4 regions of the Pseudoalteromonas sp. SR41-8 genome follow, and region 3 is predicted to be linked to each of the others. Evidence: predicted binding sites of a transcription regulator. Region 3 holds the regulator's gene; each other region holds the start of a gene.
What was found. The regulator LexA, encoded in region 3, represses DNA repair genes until DNA is damaged. The targets are predictions, from matches to a motif close to TACTGTATNNNNATACAGTA.
Positions count from the first base shown of each region.

Region 1: ruvC (crossover junction endodeoxyribonuclease RuvC) is a predicted target of LexA. The motif match lies at 3,510-3,529, and genes of this name have one in related genera.
Region 2: H5162_RS08820 (YebG family protein) is a predicted target of LexA. The motif match lies at 4,936-4,955, and genes of this name have one in related genera.
Region 4: H5162_RS13155 (SulA-like leucine-rich domain-containing protein) is a predicted target of LexA. The motif match lies at 1,810-1,829, and genes of this name have one in related genera.

Region 1 covers NZ_JACJEE010000003.1:144,990-153,015, reverse strand. Annotated here, with positions in the region: gene H5162_RS03580 (arylesterase) at 1-251, opposite strand, end outside; gene H5162_RS03575 (ABC transporter ATP-binding protein) at 252-965, shown strand; gene H5162_RS03570 (ABC transporter permease) at 955-3,456, shown strand; gene ruvC (crossover junction endodeoxyribonuclease RuvC) at 3,578-4,102, shown strand; gene ruvA (Holliday junction branch migration protein RuvA) at 4,104-4,721, shown strand; gene ruvB (Holliday junction branch migration DNA helicase RuvB) at 4,729-5,736, shown strand; gene tolQ (protein TolQ) at 6,684-7,388, shown strand; gene tolR (protein TolR) at 7,375-7,809, shown strand; gene tolA (cell envelope integrity protein TolA) at 7,811-8,026, shown strand, end outside.
Region 2 covers NZ_JACJEE010000010.1:69,884-77,909, reverse strand. Annotated here, with positions in the region: gene ccmI (c-type cytochrome biogenesis protein CcmI) at 1-577, shown strand, start outside; gene H5162_RS08835 (VacJ family lipoprotein) at 587-1,318, shown strand; gene H5162_RS08830 (EAL and HDOD domain-containing protein) at 1,388-2,611, opposite strand; gene putP (sodium/proline symporter PutP) at 2,989-4,500, shown strand; gene H5162_RS08820 (YebG family protein) at 4,571-4,885, opposite strand; gene H5162_RS08815 (ComEA family DNA-binding protein) at 5,147-5,443, shown strand; gene H5162_RS08810 (DUF6170 family protein) at 5,460-5,762, opposite strand; gene dsbB (disulfide bond formation protein DsbB) at 5,762-6,274, opposite strand; gene nhaB (sodium/proton antiporter NhaB) at 6,398-7,981, opposite strand.
Region 3 covers NZ_JACJEE010000016.1:16,064-24,089, forward strand. Annotated here, with positions in the region: gene H5162_RS12200 (hypothetical protein) at 10-726, opposite strand; gene H5162_RS12205 (hypothetical protein) at 894-1,274, shown strand; gene H5162_RS12210 (PaaI family thioesterase) at 1,271-1,714, opposite strand; gene H5162_RS12215 (hypothetical protein) at 1,836-2,630, shown strand; gene lexA (transcriptional repressor LexA) at 2,705-3,322, shown strand; gene coxB (cytochrome c oxidase subunit II) at 3,744-4,886, shown strand; gene ctaD (cytochrome c oxidase subunit I) at 4,886-6,484, shown strand; gene H5162_RS12235 (cytochrome c oxidase assembly protein) at 6,484-7,011, shown strand; gene H5162_RS12240 (cytochrome c oxidase subunit 3) at 7,047-7,922, shown strand; gene H5162_RS21520 (DUF2909 family protein) at 7,822-8,026, opposite strand, start outside.
Region 4 covers NZ_JACJEE010000018.1:26,455-34,480, forward strand. Annotated here, with positions in the region: gene H5162_RS13150 (YchJ family protein) at 845-1,324, opposite strand; gene H5162_RS13155 (SulA-like leucine-rich domain-containing protein) at 1,365-1,799, opposite strand; gene H5162_RS13160 (sel1 repeat family protein) at 2,024-2,479, opposite strand; gene H5162_RS13165 (NCS2 family permease) at 2,607-3,899, shown strand; gene H5162_RS13170 (hypothetical protein) at 4,243-5,001, opposite strand; gene cysB (HTH-type transcriptional regulator CysB) at 5,319-6,296, shown strand; gene H5162_RS13180 (L-serine ammonia-lyase) at 6,355-7,731, opposite strand; gene H5162_RS13185 (CoA pyrophosphatase) at 7,831-8,026, opposite strand, start outside.

The DNA of each region.
Region 1 (8,026 bases), on a different contig from region 3:
AGTAGGGCGTCTAAACGACGCAGTGCGCCACCGGTGGTTTCGCCACTGATACTGGCATTGATAAGTTGGATTGGTGCTTGCTCGTTGTCGTACTTATCTTGTAACAGTTTAACCCAGCCTTGCTCTTGTTTTAAGCCGTAGGCGGCGCTTAAACTATCACCTAAAATTAAAATTGTGTTGTCAGCTGCCGCACTAAGTGGTTTGATTACTAATAGTAAAACGAAAATAAAACGTAGGATTGAATACATCATATGTCAGCGCTATCTCAATTAAATATCATTCAGGTTAAAGGTCTTTCTAAAACGGTTAATACCCTTGAAGGGGATTTGCCCATCCTCAGTGACATCACCTTTAATGTCAAGTCTGGAGACTCAGTTGCTGTAGTTGGTACCTCAGGTTCAGGTAAATCAACTTTATTAAGTTTGCTCGCAGGGTTGGATCAATCGACTCAGGGATCAATTTATTTAGATGGTGAGCCACTGCATGAACTTGATGAAGAAGCGCGTGCGGCATTAAGAGCTGCAAAAGTCGGTTTTGTATTTCAATCATTTATGTTGGTACAGAGTTTAACAGCACTTGAGAATGTGATGTTACCGGCAGAGCTCGCTGGTGAAAAAAATGCCAAGCAACAAGCACTCGATCTACTGGAAAAAGTAGGTTTAAGTCATCGAATTGAGCATTATCCGTCGCAATTGTCTGGTGGTGAGCAGCAGCGTGTAGCGATTGCTCGCGCATTTATTGGCACACCAAAGATTTTATTCGCCGATGAGCCATCAGCAAATCTTGATAGCAAAAATGGTAAGTTAATTGAGTCACTGTTATTCGAGCTTAATCAGCTTCATGGCACGACGTTGATTTTAGTCACACATGACGAGGCGTTAGCAGCAAAGTGCCAGCATGTGTTACAAATTGAAGCGGGTCAATTAGTTAAAAATACCAATGAGGCTGTGGCGAATGTGGGTTAAATTAGCATTAAAATTATTTAGCCGTGAATTTCGCCGTGGTGAACTCACGGTGATTTGTTCGGCCATAGCGTTGGCAGTATTAACAGTACTAACGCTTTCTATGGTGACTGATCGCATAGGGCAAAGCATTGCACAAAAAAGCAGTGCCTTTATTGCCGCTGATCGCGTGCTGGCAAGCAACCATGAATTACCGGGTGAATATTTAACAACAGCAGGCGAATACAACTTACAAACCGCACAGCTCACTTACTTTGATACTATGTTGTTTGCTAATGACGAAATGCAATTAAGCTCAGTAAAAGCGGTGTCTGAGCATTACCCACTTAAGGGCGAACTAAAAGTTAAAAGCAGCTTAACCGGCGAGGTTGAAGTGGCTACGCAAGGGCCAACTGTTGGTAATGTGTGGTTTAGTGAATCGGTATTTTATGCACTAAATGTAAAAGTAGGTGATACGGTTGAGCTTGGCGCTGCGCAATTTAATATTGAAAAAGTATTGGTGGAAGAGCCAGATGCGCCATTTAATATTTTTTCAAGTAGTCGTCGTGTGTTGTTAAATAACCAAGATGTAGACAAAACTGAAGTGATCCAGCCGGGCAGCCGTGTTTTTTACCGTCAGTTGTATGCAGGGGATGAGAGTAACCTTACTGACTTTTATAGCTGGCTAAAACCACAAATGAAAGAAAATCAGCAATGGTATGGTGTTAAAGACAGACAGTCGCCGATTGCAAATAGCTTAAACCGCGCTGAAAGCTTTCTATTATTAGCGGGATTATTGGGCATTATTTTAGCGGCGGTGGCGATTGCCGTGTCTGCAAAGCGTTATTGCGAACGCCAATATGACCCAGTTGCGATGATGAAAACCTTAGGTGGTAGCCGATCGACAATTCGCAAAATTTACTTACTGCATTTATCACTGGTGTGTGCTTTGTCGGTCATACTTGGCTTAGCCATTGGCTATGGTTTACAAGAGATAGCTACTAGTTATTTAGCTAAATCAATGAACAATACTCTTCCTGCTGCGGGTATAAAACCGTGGTTTGTGGCGATTAGTACTGGCGTTATCTGTGCGGTGATGTTTTCAATCAAGCCGTTATTAGATTTATTTGATATTCCACCGCTTAGGGTATTACGCCGTAACTTAGGCGATAAGCTATTAGTAAGTAAAGTGCATTTAGCGATGTCGGGCTTAACAGTCTTTTTATTAATGTGGTTGTTTAGTAATAACCTTAAAATTACCGCTATTTTGTTTGTCTCCACTTTAATTTTGATTGCAATACTATTTGTATTATCGCGGTTAATCTTTGGCAGCGGACGTAAACTAGGATTGCGCCCGGGGAATAGTTGGTCATTAGCGATTGCTTCGTTGCAAAAACGTGCCAATGCTAATGCGGTACAGTTGATCAGTTTTTCGTTGGCAATAAAGCTATTGTTATTTTTAGTGGTGCTGAAAAACGATATGATCGCAGATTGGCAATCGCAACTTCCAAGCGACGCGCCGAATGCTTTTTTAGTCAATATAACCGAAACTGAATTGCCAGACGTAACAAGCTTTTTAGAGCAAAAAAATATTCAAGTATCTGAGTTCTATCCGACTATTCGTGGTCGCGTAAACGCTGTTAACGGTGAATTAGTTGCTCGCGAAGTCTCATTGCAAGACAACGAGAAGAAAGACGAAGAAGCACGCGCAGGTATTGGCCGTGAGCTAAATCTTACATGGTTAGAGCAAGTCCCTGTGCAAAATGAGATCATAGACGGGCAGTGGTTTGGCGACAATGCCACCGCTGAGGTATCCATCGAAGAATCTATGCTAGAACGTTTAGATGTGAAACTGGGTGATACGCTAACATTTTTGATTGGCGCCCAGTCATTTGATGCCAAAATCACCAGTGTTCGTAAAGTTAATTGGGCTACTTTAAAGCCTAATTTCTTTATTATATTAAGCCCTGATGTACTGGCTGATTTTCCTGCGACGTATATTTCATCAGTGCGTATCGAAGCCGAGCAAAAACGCGATTTTAGTGAGCTACTACGTGCCTACCCGACAATCAACGCCATCGACGTTGACAGCTTTGTCAAACAAATACGTTCTACTATTTCGCAAGTATCGCTGGCAATTGGATTTGTACTGGCGATAGTGGTGATGTGTGGTGGCTTGGTTTTAATTTCGCAAGTGCAAGCAAGCCTTGGTGAACGGATGCAGGAAATTGTCATATTGCGTACCTTAGGCGCCAAAGGGCGGCTAATAAAAAATGCCACTTTATATGAGTTTTTATTGCTGGGCAGCGCTGCTGGTTTTGTCGCTGCGTTGGTCAGTGATGTGGCTTTATTAATAGTGCAACGTGAGATGTTTGACTTAGCAGGTAAGCTGCACCCGCATATTTGGCTTATTGGACCATTAGTGGGTGGTGTGTTTGTGGCATCACTGGGCTACTTTATGATAGCTAGAACCATGCGTAAAAATACCCAAGGGTTACTACGCTCTTTAGCCTAAAAGGTTAGCAAGTAAACAAGCCCGTTTTTACGGGCTTTTTTATGCCAATAATGCACTGGTAATTTATACAGTGCTCTGGCATTATTAGCGTACTTAACTATTTACACTGATTGGGCAAGTATTGGCTATTATTTTAGGGATTGATCCTGGCTCACGATTAACCGGTTATGGGGTGATTGCCCATCAAGGTGCTAAATTTACTTATTTAGGCAGCGGTTGTATAAAACTGGCCGATCACGAGTTTCCTATTCGATTAAAAATGATTTATCAGGGGATCAGTCAACTAATCGAACAATTCTCTCCCGATCATTTTGCCATTGAAAAAGTATTTATGGCGCATAATCCTGATTCAGCTCTTAAATTAGGCCAAGCCAGAGGAGCTGCAATTGTTGGTGCGGCAATGGCTGAGTTACCGGTGTTTGAATACTCGGCGCGGCAAATTAAACAAGCGGTGGTAGGGCACGGTGGTGCCGATAAATCGCAAGTGCAGCATATGGTTAAAAATATTTTAAAATTGCCAGGCACACCGCAAGCGGATGCAGCCGATGCATTAGCCATTGCGATATGCCATGCTCATTCCGATCAAAATTTAATAAAACTAGCGGGCAGTGCCAGTAAAACCGTTAGAGGACGATTAAGGAAATAACATGATAGGTCGCTTAAATGGCATCTTAGTAGAAAAACAACCGCCAGAAATTTTGCTTGAAGTAAGCGGTGTTGGTTACGAAGTTAACATGCCGATGACGTGTTTTTATGATTTACCAAACATTGGCGAAAATGCCATTGTGTATACTCATTTTGTAGTAAGAGAAGACGCCCAGTTATTATTTGGCTTTAATAATAAAATTGAGCGAGCATTATTTAGAGAGCTATTAAAAGCCAATGGCGTTGGGCCAAAGCTCGGATTAGCAATACTTTCAGGGATGTCGGCTAAGCAATTTGTTAGCTGTGTGAATAACGAAGATGCCACCAGTTTAGTGAAACTGCCAGGTGTGGGTAAAAAAACCGCAGAGCGCCTGGTACTTGAAATGAAAGACCGATTAAAAGATTGGGGTAATGACTTATTCACGCCATTTAGTGATAATGCAGTTATAGAGCCCGCCTCTGACGCACTTATTGCTAATAATGCGGCAGATGATGCAATCTCTGCGTTAGTGTCATTAGGTTATAAATTGGCGCAAGCACAAAAAACAGTAAAATCAGTGGCCAAGCCTGGTATGTCTACAGAGGTTCTGATCAAAGAATCTCTAAAATCAATGTTGTGAGTAAACCATGATTGAAGCGGATCGTTTAATAGATGCGACTGAACAAAGTAATGAAGATGTAGTCGATCGCGCGATTAGACCAAAACTATTAGCCGATTATACTGGTCAGCCCCATGTTAAACAGCAAATGGAAATATTTATAGAAGCTGCACGTAGTCGGGGTGAAGCGCTTGATCATTTATTAATATTTGGTCCGCCGGGTTTGGGGAAAACCACACTAGCAAACATTGTTGCCAATGAGCTAAATGTCAGTATTAAAACAACCTCGGGCCCAGTGCTTGAAAAAGCCGGTGATTTAGCCGCACTACTGACCAATTTAGAAGAAGGCGATGTACTTTTTATTGATGAAATACATAGGCTAAGCCCGCAAGTTGAAGAAATACTCTATCCTGCAATGGAAGATTATCAACTCGATTTAATGATTGGTGAAGGGCCTGCAGCTCGTTCCATTAAGCTCGATTTACCCGCTTTTACCTTAATTGGCGCAACCACTCGCGCAGGCTCGTTAACTTCACCACTTAGAGACCGTTTTGGTATTGTGCAGCGTTTAGAGTTTTATTCGGTGGCAGATTTATCGACTATAGTGGGGCGTTCTGCTCATTATTTAAATTTAGCCATGTGTGATGAAGGTGCCATTGAAATTGCTAAACGCTCTCGTGGTACGCCACGTATCGCTAATCGATTATTACGCCGGGTACGAGATTACACGCAAGTTAAATCAGACGGTACTGTAAATGCCGAAGTGGCAGAGCTGGCACTTAATATGATTGATGTCGATAAAAGCGGCTTTGATTATATGGACCGTAAATATTTACTCGCGATCATTGAAAAGTTTATGGGGGGTCCGGTAGGGTTAGACAACTTAGCCGCCGCTATCGGTGAAGAAAAAGAAACCATTGAAGATGTGATCGAGCCTTACCTCATCCAGCAAGGATTTATCCAACGTACGCCAAGAGGGCGTATTGTGTCTGATAACGCCTATCATCACTTTGGCTTATTACCCAAACAAGAATAAAGTACATTTATTGTAGCTGTATGCGTGCGTATGGCTGCAAACTCACCTCTCACATCTTCTATACTGTTCTTTTAGCCACTATTCAAATGTCTATTTTGCTGTGTTTAAGTTAATCGCGTGATTAGCATATTACTTAAAGTTTAGATTATTTAGTTATTTGGGCTAATACAATTCACATGCTGTTAAGTTTGTAAACGATATTGTATGCGCCATAGCGAGGTAGTGCTGTGCGTGATTTGCAGACAAAAAAAAGCCCGCATAAAATGCGGGCAAACAACAAGTTGAAGGAAGTAATCTAAGTAACACTGCTTAAATTCATCAAGTTTTATCAAGAAGACTTTAAGCATAGCAATACGAAAAATCAGAATCATATTGCAAAGAACTGGGCTGAATGAAGTATTCATTGCTGCGCTAGCTCGGTATGGGAGAATAATACGCAATAGTTGGTTTTTGTTCAAACTAGAAAAATTTAATTTTCAGATAAAAAAAACTAATAGCAAGATTTTTATGAACGCTTTATTTTTGTTCATAAAGTTCACGGTAATATATTAATTTGTTGAATTTGTGATGTTTTATTTGTTTGAGTGTTTTTTTTATAGATTAGTTAAACTGTTGCATTGACCATGCTTACAGTCAATTATGCTTGTTTATTCATTAAGAGTGAATAAACGGGGTGTTTTACACAGTTTTTGTTTATAAATAAGCACCGCAGCATGTATTTACCTTAACAGCCCAGTCTTAAATAGTTGCGTTAAGATTGACTAATAAGGTTATAAAAATGGTGTCAGCCTGCTCTTCAACGTTTTTTGTTGCTAATTCACAGCAATAGCGTTGTCAGTACTGAGCTGAATCGATACACTAGTTGCAACTTTTGGCCATTTTTTCGGTCATATACCTAGCGTATAATGAAATGTTATTTATACAAGAAATCTTATTAGGAGTTTAATGTGGGTTCAGGGCTTAATTTTTTAGATTTAATTCTAGAAGCAAGTTTTCTTGTGCAATTAGTTATGCTGGCATTAGTAGGTATGTCAGTGATGTCATGGGCAATTATTTTTCAGCGCAAAAAAGCAATTTCAGATGCATTATCCAATACTAAGCGATTTGAGCAAAAATTTTGGTCAGGCATTGATTTAAGTAAACTCTACAATGAGATCTCATCGCGTAGCGGTAGCTCAACCGGCGTTGAAGCATTATTTATAGCAGGCTTTAAAGAGTTTGCTCGCCATAAGAAAAACTCTTTTCAAAGTGCTAGCATTGTAATGGAAGGGACGCATCGTTCAATGCGAGTTGCGTTATCTCGTGAAATCGAAAAATTAGAATCAAGTTTATCGTTTTTAGCAACAGTGGGGTCTATCAGTCCTTACATTGGTTTGTTTGGGACTGTGTGGGGCATTATGAATGCCTTTATCGCGTTAGGCGAAGTTAAGCAAGCAACCTTGCAAATGGTTGCCCCAGGTATAGCTGAAGCGCTTATTGCAACAGCTATGGGGTTATTCGCAGCTATTCCTGCGGTTATTGCATACAACCGTTTTGCTAATAGAGTTGAAAAGCTAGAATCTAACTACATTAACTTTATGGAAGAGTTTGCAAATATTTTACACCGTCAAGCAGCTACCCAAATAGAGGCAAAAGCGAATGTATCAGCGTAAGAAGCGTCGTCCTGTTGCAGAGATAAACGTAGTTCCTTACATTGATGTAATGCTGGTGCTACTGATTATTTTTATGGCTACTGCGCCTTTGATCACTCATGGTGTTAAAGTTGATTTGCCAAAAATGGAAGAATCAGATTTAGTCGATACTAAAGATACGCCACCGATCATTGCTTCAATTGATGCACAAGGTAAGTACTATGTCAGTATTGGTACTGATCCAGAAGAACCGATGGAAGCATTAGATGTTGCCGCTGTTATTAAGTTGCAACTGATGAAAAACCCAGAAACTCCAGTGATGATCAAAGGCTCAGGTAAAGTATCGTATCAAGAAGTATTATTATTGATGGATTTCTTAAAAAATGCCGGTGTACCTTCAGTTGGATTAATGACTGAGTCGTTTGAAGGGAATAAAAACTAATATGGGTGCTTCAGTATTAAAATCAGTGTTATTGCACCTCGCTATAATAGGCGTTCTGGTAGGAACCGCGAGTTTTCATACTTCACCGCCTAAAGTAATGGAAGTCACCTTGAACAAGGCTATGCCTGATGCTGAAAATGCTGTTTCAGCAGTGACTGTTGACCAGAAAATGGTTGAACAAAAAATTGCTGAGTTGAAACGCAAAGAAGATGATAAA
Region 2 (8,026 bases), on a different contig from region 3:
TCCAACTAACCTTGATGCTATTTCATTGTTAGCATTAATTGCTTACGAGCGTCACGATTGGTTACAAGCAAAATCAGCATTCGAAGTACTTTTAAATAGTATGGACGAACAAGACTCTCGTTATGGCATGATTGCTCAGAGGATTACTGAAATTGAACAAAATATTTCTGCTGAAAATACACAACAACAAGTTCAACAGAGCAGTGACGAAGATAATAACGCAGTCCAAACTAGCGCTATTAAAATCACTGTTAATCTTGCTCCACAGTTTACTGACAAGCTTCCAACGCAAGGAACCTTATTCGTCTTTGCAAAAGCCGCCAATGGTCCACCAATGCCACTCGCAGTGGTAAAATTAACAGATTATAGTTTTCCAATTGAAGTACAGTTAAGTGATAGTAATGCTATGGTTGCAGGTTTAACGCTTTCGAGCGTTGATAAAATTATTTTAACTGCACGCATTTCAAAGGATGCATCAGTAATGCCTTCAACGGGTGAGTTGGAAGGGCGTTCAGATGTGTTAGAACGAAGCCAAACCAAGGCTTATGATTTACTTATCAATGAATTAATACCTTAAGGATAAAAGATGTTAAGACAGAGTTTAGTTTTGTTTGGACTATTGGTGCTAGCAGGATGCGCACAAGTGCCTGACGAAAAAATAGATGAGCGAGATCCACTACAATCATTTAATCGTCCAATGTATGATTTTAATATGGATGTACTTGATGCGTATGTTCTGCGCCCTGTTGCGGTAGGATATGTGGCTGTAACGCCAACACCGGTGCGCCGTAGTATCGTCAATTTTACTGGTAACATTAGTGCACCAACTGATGTAATTAATGCCACGTTACAAGGTAAAGCGGGTAACGCAGGGGTTAGTTTAGCGCGCTTTTTAGTTAATTCAACAGTGGGTATTTTTGGCTTATTTGATGTTGCTACATCGCTTGGTTTGAATATTGTTGATGAAGACTTTGGTCAAACTCTGGGGGTGTGGGGAATAGGTGACGGTGCCTATTTAATGCTACCGGGAATGGGACCGTCAACAGCGCGTAACCTGACGGGTGATGTTGTTGATAGCTTTGTGTTACCGAAAATTGCCTTAACCACGCCACAAACTGTATTGGTGTTTGCATTAAAGGCCGTAGAAGCCCGAGCCTCTTTAATACCGCAAGAAAGCTTATTGAATGAGTCACTCGATCCGTATATTTTTATGAAAGACATTTACTTTCAACGTCAGTTATATGAGCTGTATGATGGTAATCCACCTGTTGAAAAAGAGCCCGAAGATTTTGATGAAGACTTTTTAGAAAGCCTTTAATATATTATATTTTCGGGTTAAATAACAATGCCAGCATCTAAGCTGGCATTGTTTTTACGGCGTTATTTATTACCCAGCCAGTACTTTCATTTGTTCATTAGCCCAGTTAACTGCGTCATGGTATGCATCTGGCACTTTACCAGCTGTAAGACCAAGCTCATCTTTAATCGCGTTTGCACCTTGCCAATTGGCTTGTTCGTATAATTTTACCAAGCGCAGATATTGTGCCAGTAAACCTTGCTCCTCTAATAATGCTAACTTTATGTCGTTGGATAATGGTAGCTTATTCATCACGCTTTCCATATCTTCATCTAATATGGCATCCATTAGTGACATCATACCGGTTAAAAAAGCCATTCCCGTATCTTTGAGTTTACTATGGTTTATAGCTAGCAACTCAGTAAAGCGTGCTCTAGTTAACGATAAGCGTATTAACTCTGCGGGTTTATCACCAGCAACTTGAGCTGCAAACAACAAGGATAAAAACTTTTTAATTTCTGCTGCACCTAGCACAATTAGTGCTTGTTTGATGGTGCTGATCTCAGCTCTGCGCTTAAATGCCGCTGAATTACTATAACGTAATAATTTATAAGAGAGGTTTACATCTCGCTCAAATACGTCGGTAATTTTCTTTAAATTGACTTCAACAGTGGATGTCTCATAAAGCAGCTCGGCAAGAGCTATCTCTGATGGCGGCAAGGTTTTACTTTGCACCATTTCTGGTTTGGAAAAGAAAAACCCTTGAAAGTAAGTAAAGCCAAGATCTAATGCTAATTGATACTTTTCGTAGGTTTCTACCTTTTCTGCTAATAATTTTATATGCGGATAAGGTTTAATTTCTTCGATTATGCTGTGGATAGTGTCAACTTCACAATTGAGAAAATCTATTTTAATAATATCAATAAAAGGATAAAAATGACGCCATACAGGCTGGTGAATATAATCATCCAGGGCGAGCGTATAACCTTTTTGTTTTAAGTCTTTGACGATCGCGAGTAAGCGTTTCCCTGGTTGAATTGTTTCGAGTATTTCTACAACAATCTGATCTTTACCAAGCAGAGTTGGGTAGCCTTTTTGTAATGTTTCAAGCGTAAAGTTGATATACGCTGGTTTATTATCGGTGAGATCTTCTAAGCCAAAATTGAATTGACTACCTTCAATTAGCCGGCTAGTTGCCTCGTCACCATCAATATCTGGGAATACATTATCAACGCCGTCACGAAAAAGTAACTCATATCCTACAAGTTGTTTGTTTCGATCTAAAATTGGTTGGCGTGCAGCATAAAAATACATAAACAGCGGGTCCACATCAGTTAAGCGATTACTTGGGCAATATAAGATAAAACAACATAAATAGCATTAACTATATTTAAAATATCAATACTATAGTATTGATTAATTGCAAAATCATCGATCTAATCCTAGGGTAATTAAGTATTAATTACCATGTTCTATAGTCAAATAATTAACCATTAGGTAAAACCGCTTAACCCTATATCATTGTAAGGTTAACTTAGTAATTGGAGTTATTCACCCTTTGCGTGATATAGTCAAGCTCTAGGTTGGTTTTTACACCAATAATGACTTTATATAGTATTGATTTATGAGTCATTATTAGGATTAAAAGCCAGGTTTTAACTTCAGAGTTGGAGGCGAGTTTGGAAACTGGAATGATTATTTCTTTAGCTGCGTATTTTATCGTAATGCTAGGTATTGGCTTGTACGCTTATAAGCAGTCTACCGCCGATGTGTCGGGCTATATGTTGGGTGGCAGAAGTTTATCACCAGCTGTAGCTGCTCTATCTGCCGGTGCATCGGATATGAGTGGTTGGCTACTTATGGGCTTACCCGGTGCTATGTATCTATTTGGCTTAAGTAAAGTTTGGATTGCAATAGGCTTAGTACTTGGCGCTTGGGCAAACTACTTCTTAGTAGCGCCACGCCTGCGTGTCTATACTGAGAAAGCGAATGACTCGATTACTATTCCTGATTACTTTGCTAATCGTTTTGCTGATAATAAAAATATATTACGTGTAATTTCGGCAATCGTGATCATCGTTTTCTTCACACTTTATACTTCTTCAGGCGTTGTCGCTGGCGGTAAATTATTCGAAAACTCATTTCAGATGAGTTACGAAACGGGGCTTTATGTGACAACCGGGGTCGTCGTACTTTATACATTGTTTGGTGGTTTCTTAGCTGTGAGTTTGACTGACTTTGTGCAAGGTTGCATCATGTTCATCTCGCTACTTGCTGTACCTATTGTTACTTATATGATGCTAGATCAGCCAGTGTTAGACACACTTACTAATGCCAGTTATGACTTGCTGTTAAGCGCTCCGAAAGAGAGCGAAGTCCACTCTCTTAATATGTTAGATTGGTTTGCAGGCGGTTCAACCATCGCTATTATTTCTGCAATGGCATGGGGCTTAGGTTATTTCGGTCAACCGCATATCATAGTGCGTTTTATGTCAGTACGATCTGTTAAAGATATGCCTACTATGCGTCGTATTGGTATGTCGTGGATGACCTTATCAGCAATTGGTGCAGTGTTAACAGGACTATTTGGTGCTGCTTACATGATCGAAAATCAAATGTTGATTGACGATAAAGAAACGATATTTTTAGTATTATCTGAATTGGTTTTCCATCCACTTATTGCCGGCTTTTTACTTGCTGCTATTTTAGCTGCGATTATGAGTACTATTTCATCTCAGTTATTGGTTTGTTCAAGCTCTTTGACTGAAGACTTCTACAAAATTTATTTAAACCGTGATGCATCACAAACCGAGCTGGTTTTAGTTGGTCGAATTAGTGTACTACTCGTTGCATTATTTGCTATTTATTTGGCTTATGACCGCGACAGTTCTATTTTAGATTTAGTAAGTAATGCGTGGGCAGGTTTTGGGGCTGCGTTTGGCCCGTTAGTATTACTTAGTTTATATTGGAAGCGAATGAATCTACAAGGTGCGATCAGTGGTATGGTTGTGGGTGCAGGGACAGTGTTGATCTGGATATATGCGCCAATCACCATAAATGGAGAGAGTCTCAGCAGTATCATTTATGAAATTATACCGGGCTTTATACTTGCAACAATTGCAATCATTACAGTGAGCTTATCAACAGCGCCACCAAATAAAGAGATCACCGAATTATTTGATGAAGTTGAACGAGGGCTATAACGAGTAGTAATTTTTATAACTAAAAAAGGGCAATTAATTGCCCTTTTTTAGTTAGTTAACTTATGATTTTTTAGCTTGCTTCTTTATCAGTGCTGGCTTTAATAGACGCTACATTTTCTTTTTTTACTTTCGCCGTTGGTGCTTTCTGTATTGCCTCTTTGCCGCCTTTAAGTACATTCATAAAGTCGTCTTTACTTTTAGCAATCTCAAGTGCGAGCGATTCGATTTGTTGTTCGCTTAGTGGTACATCAACTTTCTCAAGCATAACCTCAAGCGACTCTGCTATATCAAGCATTTTGTCATACGCGTCAGCTTCTTTTTTAGTAGTAAACGTCATACGCTCGACTCCGTTTCTCTCTACAACATATTTAACAACAACAGCCATGATTTCTCCTGCCAATTTGCTTGGTGAATAACAAGTTCACCTTGATTGATTACTGTTTTTATGTACAGTAATTGTTTATTGGTCTTTTTGCAAGTGAACATTTTTATTTTTTACTATTAGGATTTGACAAAGAGGTACAACTTTACTTTATTTAAATAGTCGCACTTTTTTAGTATGACTTTATTTGGAAGTAGTCCAAAAGTGAAGGCATTAAAGTCAACTATTAATTGAGTCCACGTATGGACATCATGGAGGAGAAACATGAAGTTTTTAACTTTAATAGTCGTAGTGCTTGGCTTGGCTATATCATTGCCTAGTGGTGCCGCTGTAACTAAAACCGAAGCTACTGAAAGTATGGGTAAAGTTCAGTTAGTCAATGTTAATCAAGCAACAGTCGAGCAGCTTACCCAGCTGCCAGGTATTGGTAAATCAAAAGCACAAGCGATAGTTGATTACCGTACCGAGCAAGGCAAATTTAAGTCTGTTGCAGATCTAGCGCAGGTGAAAGGTATTGGCGATAAATTAGTCGCTAAACTGGATGGCAAAGTTACATTTTAAAAAACTACAGGGCGAATTATTCGCCCTGTTCAAATTGCTTTATAGCCTTGCTCAAATAGTGTTTAGAGAATTGAATTTCAACAGGGGTGGTTAACAACGGGTAACTTAACCCAGCCACCAGTAATACAGGAAGTAACAGCCAACCTTCGATATACGCTAATGATAGAAATACTGGGATCAATAAAATCAGCTTTATAATACGCAAACTGATTTTTTGCATTGGAGTTAACATACTCACTGCAATCGCAATTATTTGCTGACGTTGACGTATTTTAAACGATTTTAATTGCGTTACTTGACTTGAAAATAATGCAATCATCACAGCGACTTTTTAATTATTAAACGACTTACTACAACGCTTATCAGTATCAGAGTAAATACCGCAAAAATGATCTCCATCCATGCTGGCATACTTAACCCTGCAAATTGCCAATCGATGTTGCCACAGTCTCCTGTCGCAGCAAAAAAATGTGGCATCCACTCATGTAATGGTAATGGAAAATTAGGCTCGAATTCGCAGCTAAACGCAAAGGGATCGGTTGTCGTTTGCATATCAATATGTTGGCGTGCAATTAAGTAACCCCAAATACTAGCAACTGCCCATGCTGAAAATGCTGTTATACGGCAAATTAAATTGGTTGGTCTGACTGCGCCGACTAACCCTGCGGCTAGTAACCCTAGCATGGCAGTACGTTGATAAATACACATAATGCATGGCTCTAAGCCCATTTGGTATTGGAAATACAATGCGATTAATTCAAAAATAAAAGCGCTAAAAGCGAGTAGTAACCAAGCACTGCGTTGTTGGGCTAAATTTGCTAACCAAGTCATAAAATATCCAGTCTATAATTTGTGGATGAATTATGACTTAGTCATTAAACTACGCGCAAGGATAAATATGATTTGTAACAATAAAAAAGCTGCCGAAGCAGCTTTATTTACTGTTTGGATTATTTAATGCCCAGAACTTCCTATACTTTGTAAGCTTGCACTATGGTGCTCAATCCAGCCCCATTGATAGAATAAATCAGTCATTTCACTTAGGCCAAGATATGTCCCTGCTAAGCCAACAACCGTTAGCACTATGGTATAGGGGAGTGCCATGTAAACCATACGACCGTAGGATAATCGCAATACGGGAGCAAGGGTCGATGTTAGTAAGAATAAAAATGCAGCTTGACCGTTAGGTGTGGCAACACTTGGTAAATTTGTACCGGTATTAATTGCCACCGCTAATAAATCAAATTGATCGCGGCTAATTTGCCCTGCTTTTAATGCTGCCGCCACTTCATTAATATAAACAGTGCCAACAAAGACATTGTCACTGACCATCGAGAGTAGGCCATTTGCGACAAAAAACATAACTAACTGTAATTGCCCTTCAAATGTCAGTACCCAAGTTATTACAGGAGTAAATAAGTGTTGGTCAATAATGACTGCAACGATTGAGAAAAATACACATAACAGTGCAGTAAACGGCAGTGCTTCTTCAAAAGCCTTTCCTAGTTGGTGCTCTTCAATTATACCAGCGGACGCAGTTGCAAAAATAATGACGGATAAGCCGATTAAGCCAACAGTGGCAAGGTGTAATGCTAATGCAATGATCAACCATACAGCAATTAATGACTGAAACATCAAATTAACCTTATCGCGTTTGGTACGTTTGCTATCGAGCTCTTTTGCATGATCAGCTAGTATTTGATGAATCGTCTCTGGTAATTTGGCGCCGTATCCGAACGTTTTTGTCTTTTCAAGTAATATTGTAGTGATAATGCCAGCTATGAATACAGGCATAGTAACAGGCAACATACGCAAGAAAAATTCCCCAAATTGCCAGCTTGCTCGTTCTGCAATAATGAGGTTTTGTGGTTCACCTACCATAGTACAAACTCCGCCAATGGCTGTACCTATCGAGGCATGCATTAATAAGTTACGCAAAAAAGCTCGAAACTCTTCAAGTTCCTGACGATTAACCGGGCGTACTTGATTATCATCGTTAATATCATGTTCGCTAGTGGAATCTTTCCCAGAGGCGACTTTATGGTAAATACTGTAAAAGCCCATGGCGACAGCTATAACCACCGCCATAACTGTAAGTGCATCTAAAAATGCAGAAAGAAATGCCGCCGCAATAGTAAACGCCAAGGAAAGTACTGTTTTACTTCGAACTGACACCACTAGGCGTGTAAAAATATAGAGCAGTAAATCTTTCATAAAGTAGATACCTGCGACCATAAAGATCAGCAGTAAGATTACATCTACATTTTGAACAATTTCATGCTCTACTTGCCCTGCAGTTGTCATGCCTATGAATAGTGCTTCAATCGCAAGTAAACCGCCGGGTTGCAGTGGGTAACATTTCAGCGCCATCGCGAGAGTAAAGATAAACTCTAAAACTAATGCCCAACCAGCCATGTAAGGGTTGATATGAAACAACACAGGGTTAATAGCTAAAAAAGCAATAATTGTGTATTTATACCACTGTGGGGCCGAGCCTAAAAAATTCTTAAAAATTGCATTGAAAACACTCTGTTGCATAGGTGTTCCTTATTATTTTGCATTTAAGTATAACTATTGTTGGTT
Region 3 (8,026 bases):
AAGGTAAGGTTAGCTACTTGGGCGACGGGAAGTACGTTTTCTAAAACGGATATTTTGTAGTAATAAAATAAAGCCAGTTAAACAAAACAATATGCTACTGGCTGCAAAACTAATTAATAATGGGTTATTAAAATCTTCACGTTGATCATAGTCCATTATGTGTAACATCCAGAAAAAATCGAAAATTCGCCAAATTGTGCTGCGAACAGTAATAACTTGGCCACTATCAGCGGATAAATATAGTGTGGTGTTAAACGTATCGTCAAAATTTACTTGCCAAATATTTTCTTTAAAGCCAACTTCGCGAGTACCTTTAGCTAGTTTGATCGCGTCTGTTACTTGCGCATTAATTAATAGATGAGCTTGGGCATTGGCAATAATTTGCGCTTTACTCGGTGCTACCAAAGGACTGCCAGTAACTCCGTTAAAGCTGTACTCACCGTTACTGTTGCTCACAATAATGGTAGGGATTGTTAAAAAGTGACTATAACTAATTTGTCTTGGTTGAGTAATTTGTGCAACGATATTATCAACTGAGGCTAGATAATCAGCTTGTTTGAATGGGTTATTTAATTGCCGCGCAGCTAAATGTTTACCGTGAACTTTTTCAAGCGGTATAGCACTCATAATTAAACCACCGAGTAACCATGCAAAAATTTGTAGCGCTAATAAGTAACCTAACCATTTGTGAAACTTACGCGCATGTTTAAAAATGCGTTTATCCATAGTGACTACCTGTTTGTTATTAGTGCGGTATTCTATAAATTATATTGAGTTTGCCAATGTGGCAAATTGTCGCATCAACAAAATAAAACTAGCTACTCTAGATTTGGTATATACGCAAAATTAGGTTAAAGTTTGCGTTGTTATTAACGCAGGGTAAAAATGAAACAATGTCGGAAATTCAATTTTTAAATGTAGATCTAGAGCTTGAATCAAAGCAAGATATTAGTTTGTTAGTTGCAGACTTAAAAAAAAGTGCTGTGGTTTTGCATTACGATAAAGATGAGTACCGTCAACTAGCACGTATTGAGTCTAATGAAGACGTTATCTCACCAGATAAAGCGATTAACCACTTATGTGAGTTAATTGAATCTTGCTCACGCAATGCATTAAAGCAGTGGTTATCATGCTCAAAGCGCACCTTTGATATTGGCTTTGAATCAGGCACTTCGCCAAAATGCTTTAATCAAGCGCTCAGTGCCGATACTTTATTGCGTATTTCTGCTATTGGCGCAGGTATTGAAATTACAATTTATCCACTTTCAAGTTAGCCTTTTCGCTCTACAATTGCTGCGGTCATTCTTGATACGCAGCACAGTTCTCCACGACTATTGGTGATTTTTATTTCCCATACGGATGTACGCTTGCCTAAGTGTAGTGGTGTTGCTATCGCGGTTAATATACCATTACGTGATGCTTTTAGATGATTGGCATTGATCTCCTGGCCAACACAATAAAACTTTGTAAAATCAACAGCAAAGTTTGCAGCATAACTCGCCACCGTTTCTGCAAGTACAACATTTGCGCCGCCATGCACCATACCCATAGGGTTATGATGAGCTGGGATCGCGGGCATCGTTGCTACTAAATAATCATCGCCTATTTCACTTATTTCAATGCCCATGGTTTTCATCAATGTGCCTTGACCACTTATGCCGTCATCAAGTTGCTTACATTGTGCTAGGGTGATCGGTTGATACCAAATACTCATCTGTCTACCTCACTAAGTTATTTACTAAATCAGTCTACACTTTTAAACATTTTCCTACAGTTAAGATCATAAAAATAGATAAAATGTACCTATATTATCTAACTGTTAATGGATCTTAAGGATGAAAGTAAAGGTATTTGGATGTGGTGCAATATTATTAATGAGCCTTGTTGCTCAGCCGGAGGCTGTTGCTAGTACCAAACATCAACTCGATATTGGTTTTACCGATTTAGCTGGTTTAGATGAATCTTTTTTAGGCGCACGGTACCGATATTTTGCGCAAGATCTTGAATCTTTGACTGGTCCATACGAGCTAAAAGCGTATTTAAATCAAGTCAATAATTATGCTATTGGTGGGTTTGCTAATGATGATTTTAGCTATTTAAATGCCGATGCTGCCATCTATGGTCCCGCAGGATTAGTTATTAGTGCCAGCGCGCAGCGCCTCTGTGAGGATAATAGCTATTGGCAAAATACTGATTATTTAGTGAGTGCCGCTGTTGGTAAGCAAATGAATGAGCAGTTACAACTAGGGTTCAATGTATATTACAGTCGCTTAGAGCGCCATGATATGTGGTTTGGCAAAGATAATGAAAGAGTCGCGGTTGAATGGACTTATGCTCCTTATGTTCGTTGGACAAATATAGTTAGCAATCAAGGTTGGGATTTAGAGCTAAAGCAATTGGCAGGGCGTTATCGTTATGTGCAGGGGCAGGCGGTTTATTATGTAAATCAAGCATGGTCAGTGGGAGTCGTTGCTAATATTCGTAATCAGAAAAATCTAAAAGACAACTATGAACTGCAAACGCAATATTGGTTTAATCAACATGTAGCATTAAAGTTTGGTCTTGGATCTGCGCTTGATTCTGGAAGTGGTTTAAATAGTATGAGCTTGTTATTAACGGCGCGATTTTAAGCCAATTTATATTTGCGATTTTCAGATAACTGTATATACTCACAGTTAAATGTACTGTATGGAAAACCAGTTGTATGCGCCCATTAACGAATCGCCAAGCTCAAATTCTCGAACTTATTAAAGTTTTTATTAAAGATACCGGTATGCCGCCAACCCGTGCTGAGATTGCGCAAACGTTAGGTTTTAAAAGTGCTAATGCAGCGGAAGAACATTTAAAGGCATTAGCGAAAAAGGGCGTTATTAAAATGAAGCCCGGTGCTAGTCGAGGTATTCAGTTAGTTGAAGAGGATGAGCCGGAACAACTTGGTTTACCTCTAATAGGCAGAGTTGCCGCTGGTGAGCCTATTTTGGCAGAGCAGCATGTTGAAAGTCATTGCAAAATAGATCCACTCTTGTTTAAACCGGCTGCTGATTTTTTACTGCGTGTGCAAGGCATGAGTATGAAAGACATTGGTATTATGGATGGCGATTTATTGGCAGTACACAGCACTCAAGTTGCTGAAAATGGCCAAGTGGTGGTTGCCCGTGTTGATGACGATGTAACAGTAAAACGCCTTGAAAAAGCAGGTAAAAAAGTTTTTTTACATGCTGAAAATGATGAATTTTCACCGATTGAAGTGGATCTTGAACATGAATCTTTCAATATTGAAGGGTTAGCTGTTGGGGTGATCCGCAACGCTGATTGGATGTAAATTTTTTGATCTATATTTTGCACCAAATTGGTGAAGTTTGGTGCATTTAATTTTTTACCGCTTTAATGGCTAGATTTTATACTTAGCTATAGCGTCCTAAGCCCTATCAAATCTACTTGTCAGCTACTTTTAGCCCTCTAATATTATCCCTAATTACAAAATAACGCGCTGATTTTTAGCTGTTATTTATGCACCAAAAAAGAATTTAATTGCTCTTAAAACTTGCTAATTGTTCATTTTTTAACTAATTGGTTAATACACTGTGTTAACAGCTACTTTAAAAGTCTAACAATTTTGCTCAATAGCATAATTTAGGGTTGCGTTAATATTCAGTAACAATAAAAAATAACGAATTGGCGCGAATAAAGCTGTGCCGCCTTTTCGCTTTGCGTTTTGCAATAGCATTTAAAGGAGCCGTCACATGGGTAAATTGAGCTCTACCTTGTGGCTTATATTGTTTGTTCTACCGCAGCAAGTATTGGCTAATAGCCAGTTTAATATGCGTAAGGGCGTAACAGATATAAGTAATGATGTTTATCAGCTGCACATGACAATATTTATTATATGTTGTGTGATTGGGGTCATCGTGTTCGCCGTGATGTTTTGGGCACTGATCCACCACCGTAAATCTAAAGGGGCAAAACCAGCCCAATTTCATGAAAGTACTAAAGTTGAAATCCTTTGGACGGCAATCCCGTTTGTGATTTTAATTGGTATGGCAATTCCTGCGACAAAAACTTTGATTGCAATGGAAGATGCTAGTAAAGCTGATATCACGATTAAAATTACTGGTTCTCAATGGAAATGGCATTATGAGTACATGGGTGAAGATGTTGAGTTTTATTCAATGCTTGCTACACCTCAAGATGAAATAACTAATCTTGCAAATAAAAACCCTAATTACCTGCTTGAAGTTGATAAACCTTTGGTGTTGCCAATTAATCAAAAAGTACGATTTTTAATGACCTCAGACGACGTTATTCATTCTTGGTGGGTGCCTGATTTTGCAGTGAAAAAAGATGCTAACCCTGGGTTTATCAATGAAACTTGGACCAGAATTAATGAAGAGGGCATTTATCGAGGGCAATGTGCAGAACTATGCGGAAAGGATCATGGCTTTATGCCTGTGGTGGTTGAAGCTAAATCTGAGCAAGCATTTGCAAACTGGCTGAGCGAAGCTAAGCAGGCAAAAGCAAACGCTGCAATTGCTGATGCTGCATTATTAGATCAAACATTACCAAAAGAAGAATTAATGACACTCGGCGAGCAAGTCTATATGGCCAGTTGCGCTGCGTGTCACCAACCAACAGGTATGGGCTTACCGGGGGTTTTCCCGGCGCTCAAAGGCAGTCCGGTAGTATTAGGAGATATTAAAGATCATATTGATGTAGTGCTTCATGGTCGCCCAGGTACCGCTATGCAAGCATTTGACAAGCAGTTATCAATCAAGCAGCTAGCAGCTGTGATCACCTATAAGCGTAATGCATGGGGCAATGACACTGGGGATGTAATTCAACCGAGTCAGATACAAGCCGCGATTGATGCAACTTCGGAGGCTAAATAATGAGTAGCGTAACAGAGCAACAACATGATCAAGCTGCACACCATGATGGACATCATCATCCTGCGAAAGGTTTTAAACGCTGGCTTTATACTACTAACCATAAAGATATCGGTAGCTTATATTTAATTTTTTCGTTGACGATGTTTTTAATTGGTGGCGCCATGGCGATGGTGATCCGCGCAGAGTTATTTCAACCTGGCTTACAGTTAGTAGAGCCTCACTTTTTCAATCAAATGACCACAGTACATGGCTTGATCATGGTATTTGGTGCCGTTATGCCGGCCTTTACAGGATTGGCTAACTGGATGGTACCACTCATGATTGGCGCACCAGATATGGCATTACCACGGATGAATAATTGGAGCTTTTGGATTTTACCTTTTGCTTTTATTATTTTACTGGCATCCCTGTTTATGCCAGGTGGTGGCCCGGCATTTGGCTGGACTTTTTATGCACCACTGTCAACAACTTACAGTAACGATAATACCGCATTATTTGTTTTTGCTATTCACATCATGGGTATTAGCTCAATTATGGGCGCAATCAATGTGATTGTAACTATCGTTAATTTACGTGCGCCAGGTATGACTTGGATGAAGCTGCCGCTGTTTGTGTGGACATGGCTTATCACCGCTTTTTTATTGATTGCTGTGATGCCGGTATTGGCCGGTGCTGTGACTATGGTATTGACTGATAAGTATTTTGCAACCAGCTTTTTTGATGCTGCTGGGGGCGGTGATCCGGTGATGTTCCAGCACATATTTTGGTTTTTTGGTCACCCTGAAGTGTACATTATGATTCTGCCAGCCTTTGGCATTATCTCGACTATAGTGCCGACCTTTTCACGTAAAAAATTATTTGGTTATGCCTCTATGGTATATGCCACATCTTCGATTGCTTTACTTAGCTTTATAGTTTGGGCGCATCATATGTTTACCACAGGTATGCCTGTCGCTGGCGAATTATTTTTTATGTATGCAACTATGCTGATATCGGTGCCAACTGGGGTCAAAGTATTTAACTGGGTAGCCACCATGTGGCGTGGTTCGATTAGTTTTGAAGTGCCTATGTTATTTAGTATTGCGTTTATTGTGTTATTCACTTTAGGTGGTTTCTCTGGGTTGATGCTGGCGATTACTCCTGCTGATTTTCAATACCATGATACTTATTTTGTGGTGGCGCATTTTCATTATGTGTTAGTGACTGGGGCGATATTTTCAATTATGGCCGGGGCGTATTATTGGCTGCCAAAATGGACGGGAAATATGTTCAATATCACCTTGGCTAAATGGCATTTTTGGTTGTCGTTAGTGAGCGTGAATGTATTGTTTTTCCCTATGCACTTTGTTGGTTTGGCCGGTATGCCACGCCGGATTCCTGACTACGCACTGCAATTTGCAGACTTTAACGCGATTATTAGTATTGGTGGCTTTGCTTTTGGTTTATCACAATTGTTATTTGTGGTTGTAGTATTTAAGTGTGCACGAGGCGGCGATAAAGTGCCCGCCAAAGTGTGGGATGGTGCTGAGGGTTTGGAATGGGAGGTGGCATCGCCTGCGCCTTATCATACTTTTGAAACGCCACCGGAGATTAAGTAATGAGTCATGCACCACTGCTTAAGCGCTTAGTTTTAATATGTCTTGGCATGTTCGCTTTTGCGTTTGCTTTGGTGCCGTTGTACGACGTTTTTTGTGATGTAACAGGCCTTAATGGTAAGCCTTCGTTAGAGCAAGCAAAGCAAAGTACGAGTGTTAATGAGGCACGAGAAATCGACGTAAGCTTCACAACTCATGCGCAAAGTGGAGCGCCATTTGAGGTGCAATCACATGAGTATAGTGTGGTAGTAAAGCCCGGAGCTATGCGCGAAGTGCTGTTTAGAGCAAAAAATACCAGTAATGAAGATAAAGTTATGCAAGCGGTACCGTCGGTGTCTCCAGGCAAAGCAGCTAAGTATTTGCATAAAATGGCTTGCTTTTGTTTCGATCAACAACCTTTGAAAGCAGGTGAAGAAGTGGAATTTAAACTGCTTTTTTATGTTGATACGCAATTACCTGAAGATGTTGAAGAGTTAACTTTGTCTTATACCGTGTTTGATATTAGCGGGCAGATAGTGGCTAGTAATTAGGTTGCCAAGCTAATAGCTAATTAGGAGCAAACAAAATGGATAAAAATTACGAAAAATATTATGTTCCCGCGCAAAGTCCGTGGCCAATAGTTGGCGCATTTGCGATGTTTTTTATTGCTGTTGGTGCAGGTCTTACCGTAATGCAAGCAAGCAGCGGCGGTGGTGCTGGCCATTATGTGCTTTACGCAGGAATTGGTGTGTTGCTGTTTATGCTATTTCGCTGGTTTAAAAATGTCATTGAAGAGTCTGATCAAGGCTTATATTCAGCGCAAATGGATCGCTCGTTTCGTCAAGGCATGAGCTGGTTTATTTTCTCTGAAGTAATGTTTTTTATGGCTTTTTTCGGTGCCCTTTTTTATGCCCGGATGATCTCTGTGCCTTGGCTTGGCGGCGCCGGAAATAATGCCATGACCAATGAGGTACTGTGGCCTACTTTTGAAGCAATCTGGCCATTAGTTACTACACCCGGTGGTGGTACGACACAGGCTATGGGTTGGCAGGGATTGCCGCTGATCAACACATTAATATTACTAACCTCGTCGGTTACCTTACATTTTGCTCATGTAGGCATGGAGAACAATAAGCGTGGGCCATTAAAAGTATTTATGGCACTGACAATCGTATTAGGGGTCTGTTTTTTAGGGCTGCAAGTCGTAGAGTATATGCATGCTTATCAGGATTTAGGACTGACCTTAGATGCTGGCGTATATGGCAATACTTTCTTTTTACTAACCGGCTTTCATGGCATGCATGTGACCTTAGGAACTATTTTATTATTAGTCATGCTGATCCGCATTTTAAAGGGCCACTTTAGCCCAGATAAACATTTTGCGTTTCAAGCCGCAGCTTGGTATTGGCATTTTGTTGATGTGGTGTGGTTGTGTTTATTTGTGTTTGTATATGTGCTGTAACTTTATCAATTGGTGATGAGTTACTGTGGATGAAACCTAGTTTAAGGGCTGCAATAACAACCACTAAGACGATAACAGAAAACAGCACACGACGGCCTAAATAG
Region 4 (8,026 bases), on a different contig from region 3:
CAATCAAATAAATTAATTGTTAAAAATGTTAACACAATCAAGTCCTGTCTATGCTTGCACTGCAGTGCTACCGGTGGCATTATTGCGCTAAATATGACTTTCTGCAATGCTAATTACTGATTGATTAGTTTTAATTTCATTATTTAGTTTTGTTTTTATGCGTTTTAAATAAATATATTTAATTAAAATTAATAGGTTAGGCTTTGTTTTAATTATTTTAAAAAAATATAAAAATAATAACGATTTATTTTCTAGTTTTTATTATAGTGTTTTTTTGATACTTGAAATTTATTTAACATTTGTTCCTTTATTGTTTTTTGATATGACTAGATCTTAGCATGCTACGGGGTTGGTTCTAACGCAGTATATATATGTTTTATGGATGAGTTAGTTGTTTATAGGTGTTGTTGTGAAGTACTAGAGCATGTTGACCTTTCAGAATTAAAATTTGTTTAATCTAGGAGTGATTTAATCATGACAAGAGGTTTGTAACCTAGTTGGATCGATAACTGCTACCGCGTTATTCTACTGGCGGAAGTAATCTGAGCTTCGGATAATAAATCCATCTCCAGCGGCTATTTTTCAATGTTAACTGCGTTAAATTTACTTGTAATAGGCATGCTATTGACGCGTAAATTCGCCTTATTTTCCCTGAAAATTTCGGCTGGAGAGTAAAAGTAATATTAGTGCTTTAAATCAATGCGTTAGAAAACACATTAACCAAAATTTAGGTTAAGCAACAAATAGTTAATCGCACTTAGACAGACCACGTTGGGTCGCGATTTTTTTGAATTTATGATTATTTATAAAATACTTACGGTAAAAACTACACTCTAAGAAAGTGTTATACGCTGTGGCATTTTTTATATTTTTTACCGCTACCACACGGGCATTCATCATTGCGGCTAATTTTTATATCTGCAACAGGGAAGATATCACCATCGAGATAACGCCACTGCCCATCTTCTTTTATGAAGCTTGATTTTTCATGTAGTTGGCAAAACAAGTTTTGATAAAAATAGCTAACACAAAATTCAACACAACCAGTGTATTCTTGCTGGTCTGCACTGATCACGGCTAATTTTATAAAGCGGCAACTATTAGCAAAATCAGCAATTTCTTTGATTGGGTTTGCTGCTTGTTTTTCTTGTGCATAAGTTTGGTAAATATACTTAGCATTTTTTAAAGCATAAGCAACAAAGCGAGAGCGCATTAGTTGCTCTGGGCTTGTTGCTTGTATATTGCCTGAGTGCAATTTTTCACAGCAATCGCTATAGCTTTGTTCGCTGCCACATAAGCAAAGACTGTCAGTGAGTGAGGTCATAATTAAAATACGCTTTATTAAAAAACGGCATTTTAACAGCTTATTGTGCTAATGCTATCTCTGTAGCTTGTTGGGTTTTAGTAAAACAGTATAGTTTTGCACTCGCTTGGTCTAACTTTAATGACAGGTTAGCTATTTGATTGTCTTTCACAATGTCTGTCCAGGTGATCACCGCTGCAAAGTTACCGTTATGTAGTGCTGAATTTAGTACATACTCTAAATTAACCAGATGCTTTTGCCTAATCACTAATAGTTTACTGGTATCAATAGAACATGAATCAAGTAAAGCTTTACTTGGTACGTGATCCGGTGCAATCAGTAACGTCCATGCGTTTTTATTATTGTAATGGTGTAACACCTTTAGAAGTTCAAAAGTTGCAGAGATCTCATCTTCTATCTGAATCAAATTTACTGATGCGCTTAAATTATCTTGTTGATAGCTTTTAACTGTTCTGATGGTAATTGGCTGTAACATAAGTTTCACTCACTGGTTGTTTATACAGTACTCATATACAGTAGTTTATACAGTGTTTGTGTGCAAGTGTTTTTTGCTATCTTTTTGAACGATTTTTAAATTTATTTGATACCATCAGCTTTGAAAATGTGCAGAAAATTAAATAATACTATACAAAACAATGTATTAATTATTTAAATTGAGGTGGCAATTGATTTTAACGAAAAGGGTAGATTAGTCCCTTTTCAAGGTGAGTTGGGGATCAGGTGAGCAAACTGCTGTTGGTGTATTTGTTCATACAGTGTTGCAGCATAACACTGGGCATCTTTAAAGCGGCGGGTGGCTAGATGTTTACGTAAATCAGTTAAGGCGGTTGTTGCAGGCTCATAGCCTTGGCTACTGGCTAAACTTAGCCATACTGCGCCATGAAAAACACTAGTAGGTACGCCTTGGCCTTTGATAAAAAATAATCCTAGATAAAATTGGGCTCGCTGATTACCTGACATTGCAGCTAAGCGCATCCATTTAGCAGCGAGAGGAGGTTGATCATTTTTTAAATAATACAGGGCTTTATTAACAGTGTTATCAGGAGTATCAGCTTTAACCGCACTGTGTGGGGCTTTGCTCGGTTGGGTGATAAACGATAATACGTTTTCTAACTGTTGTTCTAAATCTAAGCCAATTGGCGAGGTATCTGTCATAGTGCCACACATATTATTGTTGTCATTTACCTGCTCAGTTTAGTCTAATATCAGGTTAATTGTCCTGTTATTCTTGAAATATATGATAAAATCACGCAATTATTGTCATCTAAAATGAAACTCACTTATGCTCGACGCGTTATTTAAAATTAGCGACCACAACTCGACTGTGCGCCGCGAATGTATTGCCGGCCTCACTACCTTTATTACTATGGTTTATATTGTGTTTGTCAACCCTGCTATGTTGGCTGAAGCTGGTATGGATCAAGGTGCTGCGTTTGTGGCAACTTGTATTGCTGCGGCTATTGGCTGTTTTATCATGGGCTTTTGGGCAAATTATCCGTTAGCTTTGGCTCCTGGTATGGGGCTTAATGCCTTTTTTACTTATGGTGTTGTGTTAGGCATGGGCTATACCTGGCAAGCAGCATTAGGGGCTGTGTTTATGTCGGGCTGTATTTTCTTGTTCCTGAGTTTGTTCAAAGTCAGGGAGTGGATAATTAATGCTATTCCATTGGTGTTAAAGCAAGCCATTGCAACAGGAATTGGAGCGTTCTTAGCGTTAATTGCGCTTAAAAATGCCGGGATCATTGTGGCCAGCCCTGCAACATTAGTGCAACTGGGTGATATAACGGCTGCCGGTCCATTGTTGGCTATTTTTAGCTTTTTTGTTATTGCAGCGCTACTTTATCGTGATTTTAAAAGTGGTGTTTTGATCAGCATTTTATTAGTAACTGTGATCGCGCTAAGTCTGGGTTTGGTAGAGTATCAAGGCGTGATATCTATGCCTCCTTCAATTGCGCCTACTTTTATGCAACTTGATTTTTCAGCGGCGTTTGAGTTGTCAATGCTTAGCGTCATTTTTGCATTGTTGTTCGTTGATTTATTTGATACATCAGGCACCTTAGTTGCGGTAACTCAAAAAGCAGGTCTTGCTGATGAACAAGGTAATATGCCTCGTTTAGGACGAGCATTAAGTGCTGATAGCGCCGCAACCATTGCCGGTTCAGTATTGGGCACTTCGACCACAACCTCATATATAGAGTCAGTTGCAGGAGTATCTGTGGGTGGCAGAACCGGACTTACAGCTGTGGTTGTAGGAATGTGCTTTTTATTGATGATGTTTTTTGCACCCTTGGCGAAAATGGTGCCAGCTTATGCAACTGCGGGAGCTATTTTATATGTGTCGGTGCTAATGCTACAAAACCTCAAGTTTGTAAATTGGGATGATATGACAGATGCCATTCCAGTGAGTGTGGTATTACTGATGACGCCGCTAACATTCTCCATTGCTCATGGCATTGCACTGGGCTTTATTTCTTATACAGTCGTTAAAGTATTGTGTGGTAAACGAGAACAAGTAAGCATCAGTGTGTGGATATTGACTGCGATGTTTGTGATCAAATTTGCGTTTTTATCTTAATGAGTTACTAGGGTCTGTTGACTTTTCAAGGTTAAATTTGCAGCAGTCTGTTTGGTATTTAGGCAAGGCAGAACCTATGTGGTGTGGTCATTCCCCATAAATAGGTGATAACGCAGCATCAATGCCAAACAGGCGCAGCCCGAAGGGTTCTGCCTAGGGGCAATTAACTCTTTGTTACTTTGGATGTAAGTAAGGGGCGTGAGCAGGACGCGGAAGCTTTGCTCGGTTTTCACTTAGCCCACTAGGTTACAAACCTCGCGCCGCGATTAAATTGCCCCTAGTTTGAACAAATATTAATCCGCAAAGGTCAACAGACCCTAAGTTAATACAAAGAAAAAGTGGTTTACCACTTTTTCTTTGGTGCAAAAAGTACGTCTAAATCGTCTTGTTCTTGCTCTGCTTTTTTCTTCAGTGCTGTTGCATTAGATGCTTTAAGCTCTGTGCTTATTGCTTCTAAATAACCTTCGAGCTCTTGGCGTTTAGTGGTTATATAGTCATCGCTATAAGCGACTGCAGATACAGTAGCGTAGGCTTTTTCAAAGTATTGGCGTGCAGAACCGACCATATTCGCAGAGCGTGCGGAGATACCTCGTTTAATCTGGCTTTCAATATTAATTCGTAATTGGAGTTTTTCTAAGCGCTTGTCTTCAGCAATAAAAATTTGGCTGTCTACTTTCCCTTTGCCATGCTCTGAACGAAGTACTGCGCGTACTTTCTTAATACCTTGGATTAGTGCTATTAATTGCTTGTCGTTATCGGGTAACACTAAATTTTCTAAGTTAGTGGTGTCGATTGAGTCTCCTAAACGTTCTTTTGCTTCCTTTAAGCGATTCTTTAACTCTTTCGAATTGGGTGATAGCTGCACCATAGCGACTAAAGCATCATGAATACGCCGTTGTAGAATACGTAAAATATGTTCTGACATAGGGATGTTTGCGCTATTTAATAGAACGTCTTCTGATTCTTCAATGATTTTTTTTTGTTTGGTTAAGTCTTTGCGGCGTTCTGTTTCTTGTTTCTCTTTATGCTGTTGTACCGCACTGACCCAGAGGGCAATGACAATCAGTGCAACAATCAACATAATAATAATAGAAACGATCATGGTTTAGGTCTCAAATTTCACAAACTAATAATTTTAATCTTACATTAAATATATGCTAACAGGATAGTTTTGCGCGGCTTATGTAAAAAAGAATTCACTTTCTCATCATTTATTACTATCTGCGTATGATATTTTTTCATTTTGAGCATCAGCTTAAAAGATGGCTACCTCAAGGCGAGGGATTATGCTAGCCTAAGCAGATAACCTTATAAATACGATTCCAGACAGCCTTTTTCTATTGTTAATCAGAAAAAACTTGGCTTGACGCGATGTAGCATTTATAAATAAGCAGTATAACTACACTAAAAAATGCAGCCATGAAATTACAACAACTCAGATACATCGTCGAAGTCCAAAATCATAAACTTAATGTTTCAGCAACCGCTGAAAGTTTGTTTACCTCACAGCCAGGTATTTCTAAGCAAGTACGTATGTTGGAAGATGAGTTGGGCGTGCAGATTTTTGGGCGAAGTGGAAAACACTTAACCCATGTTACCAGCGCGGGCACTGAAATAATTAATATTTCCCGTGAGATCCTTTCTAAAGTAGAGGGTATTAAAGCGGTTGCAAATGAGCATACACTACCTGATCAAGGTAAGTTGAATATTGCCACCACACATACCCAAGCACGGTATGCACTGCCAAGTGTGATCCAAGGATTTATGAAAAAGTACCCTGCGGTGTCATTGCACATGCACCAAGGTACGCCGCAGCAAATTTCTGATGCTGCTGCTCGTGGCGATGCTGATTTTGCAATTGCCACTGAAGCACTACATTTATATTCTGATTTAGTGATGTTACCTTGCTATCACTGGAATCGCAGTATTGTGGTGGCAAAAGACCATCCACTAGCTAAAAAAGCAGAGTCGCTAACCGTTGCCGATATTGCCCAGTATCCACTTATTACTTATGTATTTGGTTTTACTGGCCGTTCAGAACTTGATAAAGCATTTAATGCGCAGGGACTTGAACCACACATTGTATTTACTGCAACTGACGCCGATGTGATTAAAACCTATGTACGCTTAGGTTTAGGTGTGGGTGTTGTAGCATCAATGGCGATTGATCAAATTGCAGATACCGATTTAGTGTGTATTGATGCCAGCCATTTATTTGAAGCCAGCACCACTAAAATTGGCTTTAGAAAAGGCAGCTTTTTACGTACGTATATGTATGACTTTATAGAGCGTTTTGCACCACATCTGACCAAAGAGCGGGTTGAGCGAGCGAGTTTACTACGTAATCAAGATGACGTAGATAAGCTGTTTGAAGATATAGAATTACCGGTTAAGTGACTTTAATCTGTTGAAAACAAAAAAGCCGCATATTGCGGCTTTTTTAATGACTATAAACCTAACACTCAATTATATTTACAGCTAAGCCACCGCGAGCGGTTTCTTTATATTTAGTTTTCATATCGTTACCAGTATCAAGCATGGTTTTAATAACTTTATCCAATGATACTTTTTGCTCGCCACTGCCACGAATAGCCAAACGCGATGCATTTATTGCTTTAATAGCTCCCATAGCATTACGTTCAATGCACGGCACTTGTACTAATCCACCGACAGGGTCGCAGGTTAACCCTAAGTTATGCTCCATGCCAATTTCCGCGGCATTTTCTACTTGTAATACACTGCCACCGACAATTTCAGTCAGTGCACCAGCAGCCATTGAACATGCGACGCCAACTTCGCCTTGGCAACCAACTTCAGCACCTGAAATTGAGGCATTCTTTTTATATAAGATGCCAATTGCGGCGGCAGTTAATAAATAACGAGTTGCAATATCGCGGTCTATTTCTTTAATGAATGTGTGGTAGTACATTAATACCGCAGGTAAAATACCTGCTGCGCCATTAGTTGGTGCTGTAACTACACGGCCACCTGCAGCGTTTTCTTCATTAACAGCAAGGGCAAATAAATCCACCCAGTCCATTGCGCGAAGGGGGTCATTGCTGACTTCAATATTGAGCTTTAAGTACAGGCTAGGGGCGCGACGTTTTACTTTTAAACCACCAGGTAAAATTCCTTCGGTGCGCATACCGCGTTCAATACAGGCTTTCATTACTTGCCAAATATTGAATAGTTCATCTTTTATTTCATCTTCTGTGCGTAAGGTTTTTTCATTTTTCATCATCAAGCTTGATACGCTATAACCTGACTCCTTACACATTTCTAATAATTCTTTGGCACTGCCAAATGGAAAGGGGGCTGGGTTTTCTTCACGGACAGTGAGCGCAGCTTGTTTTTCGTTTTCAAATTCTTCATCGGTAACAATAAAACCGCCGCCAATTGAATAGTAAACTTTACTATGGAGTTTTTCGTCGCCTTTAAAAGCAATGATCTCCATTGCATTTGAGTGTTTTGGCAAAGTTTTACGACGGTGGAATACAATCGCTCCTTGTTTTGGAAACTTTGCTTGATGCACTTGATTTAAGTGGATCACTTGTTCATTTTCAATTTTAGCGAGAATATCGTCTACTAAATCGGCATCAATGGTTTCCGGATCATAACCCGCAAGTCCGAGGATAACTGCTTTGCCTGAGCCATGGCCGATACCTGTTTGTCCCAATGAGCCATATAGCTCAACTTTAATGCTGGTGACATCGGTTAACAAGTTTTGTTGTTGTAGTTCGTTAACAAATAAACGCGATGCGCGCATTGGGCCGACGGTGTGTGATGATGACGGGCCAATGCCAATACTAAACATATCGAATGCACTGATCATAATAACTTTACTCTACTTTTACTCAGCACGATTGCTGCCTTTGAACGGTCGCACATAATAACGCGTAATTGTACCCTTGTAACCCTTTGCAATAGAGATTTAAACTGGTATGGCAAGCTGTTTTGTAAAGTTTTTTATAATGCTAGCAGTGGCTCCCCAAAGTAGTCCGTAAGGAGTTGAAAAACCTTGTAAAGTAATAGTTTTGCCAAAGCGATGAAAAGGTAAGGGTTGCCAATTGTTTACATCAGCGAGTGCGCTGACGGGCAGCAAAAAACTGGCGGCCACTTCATTTTGG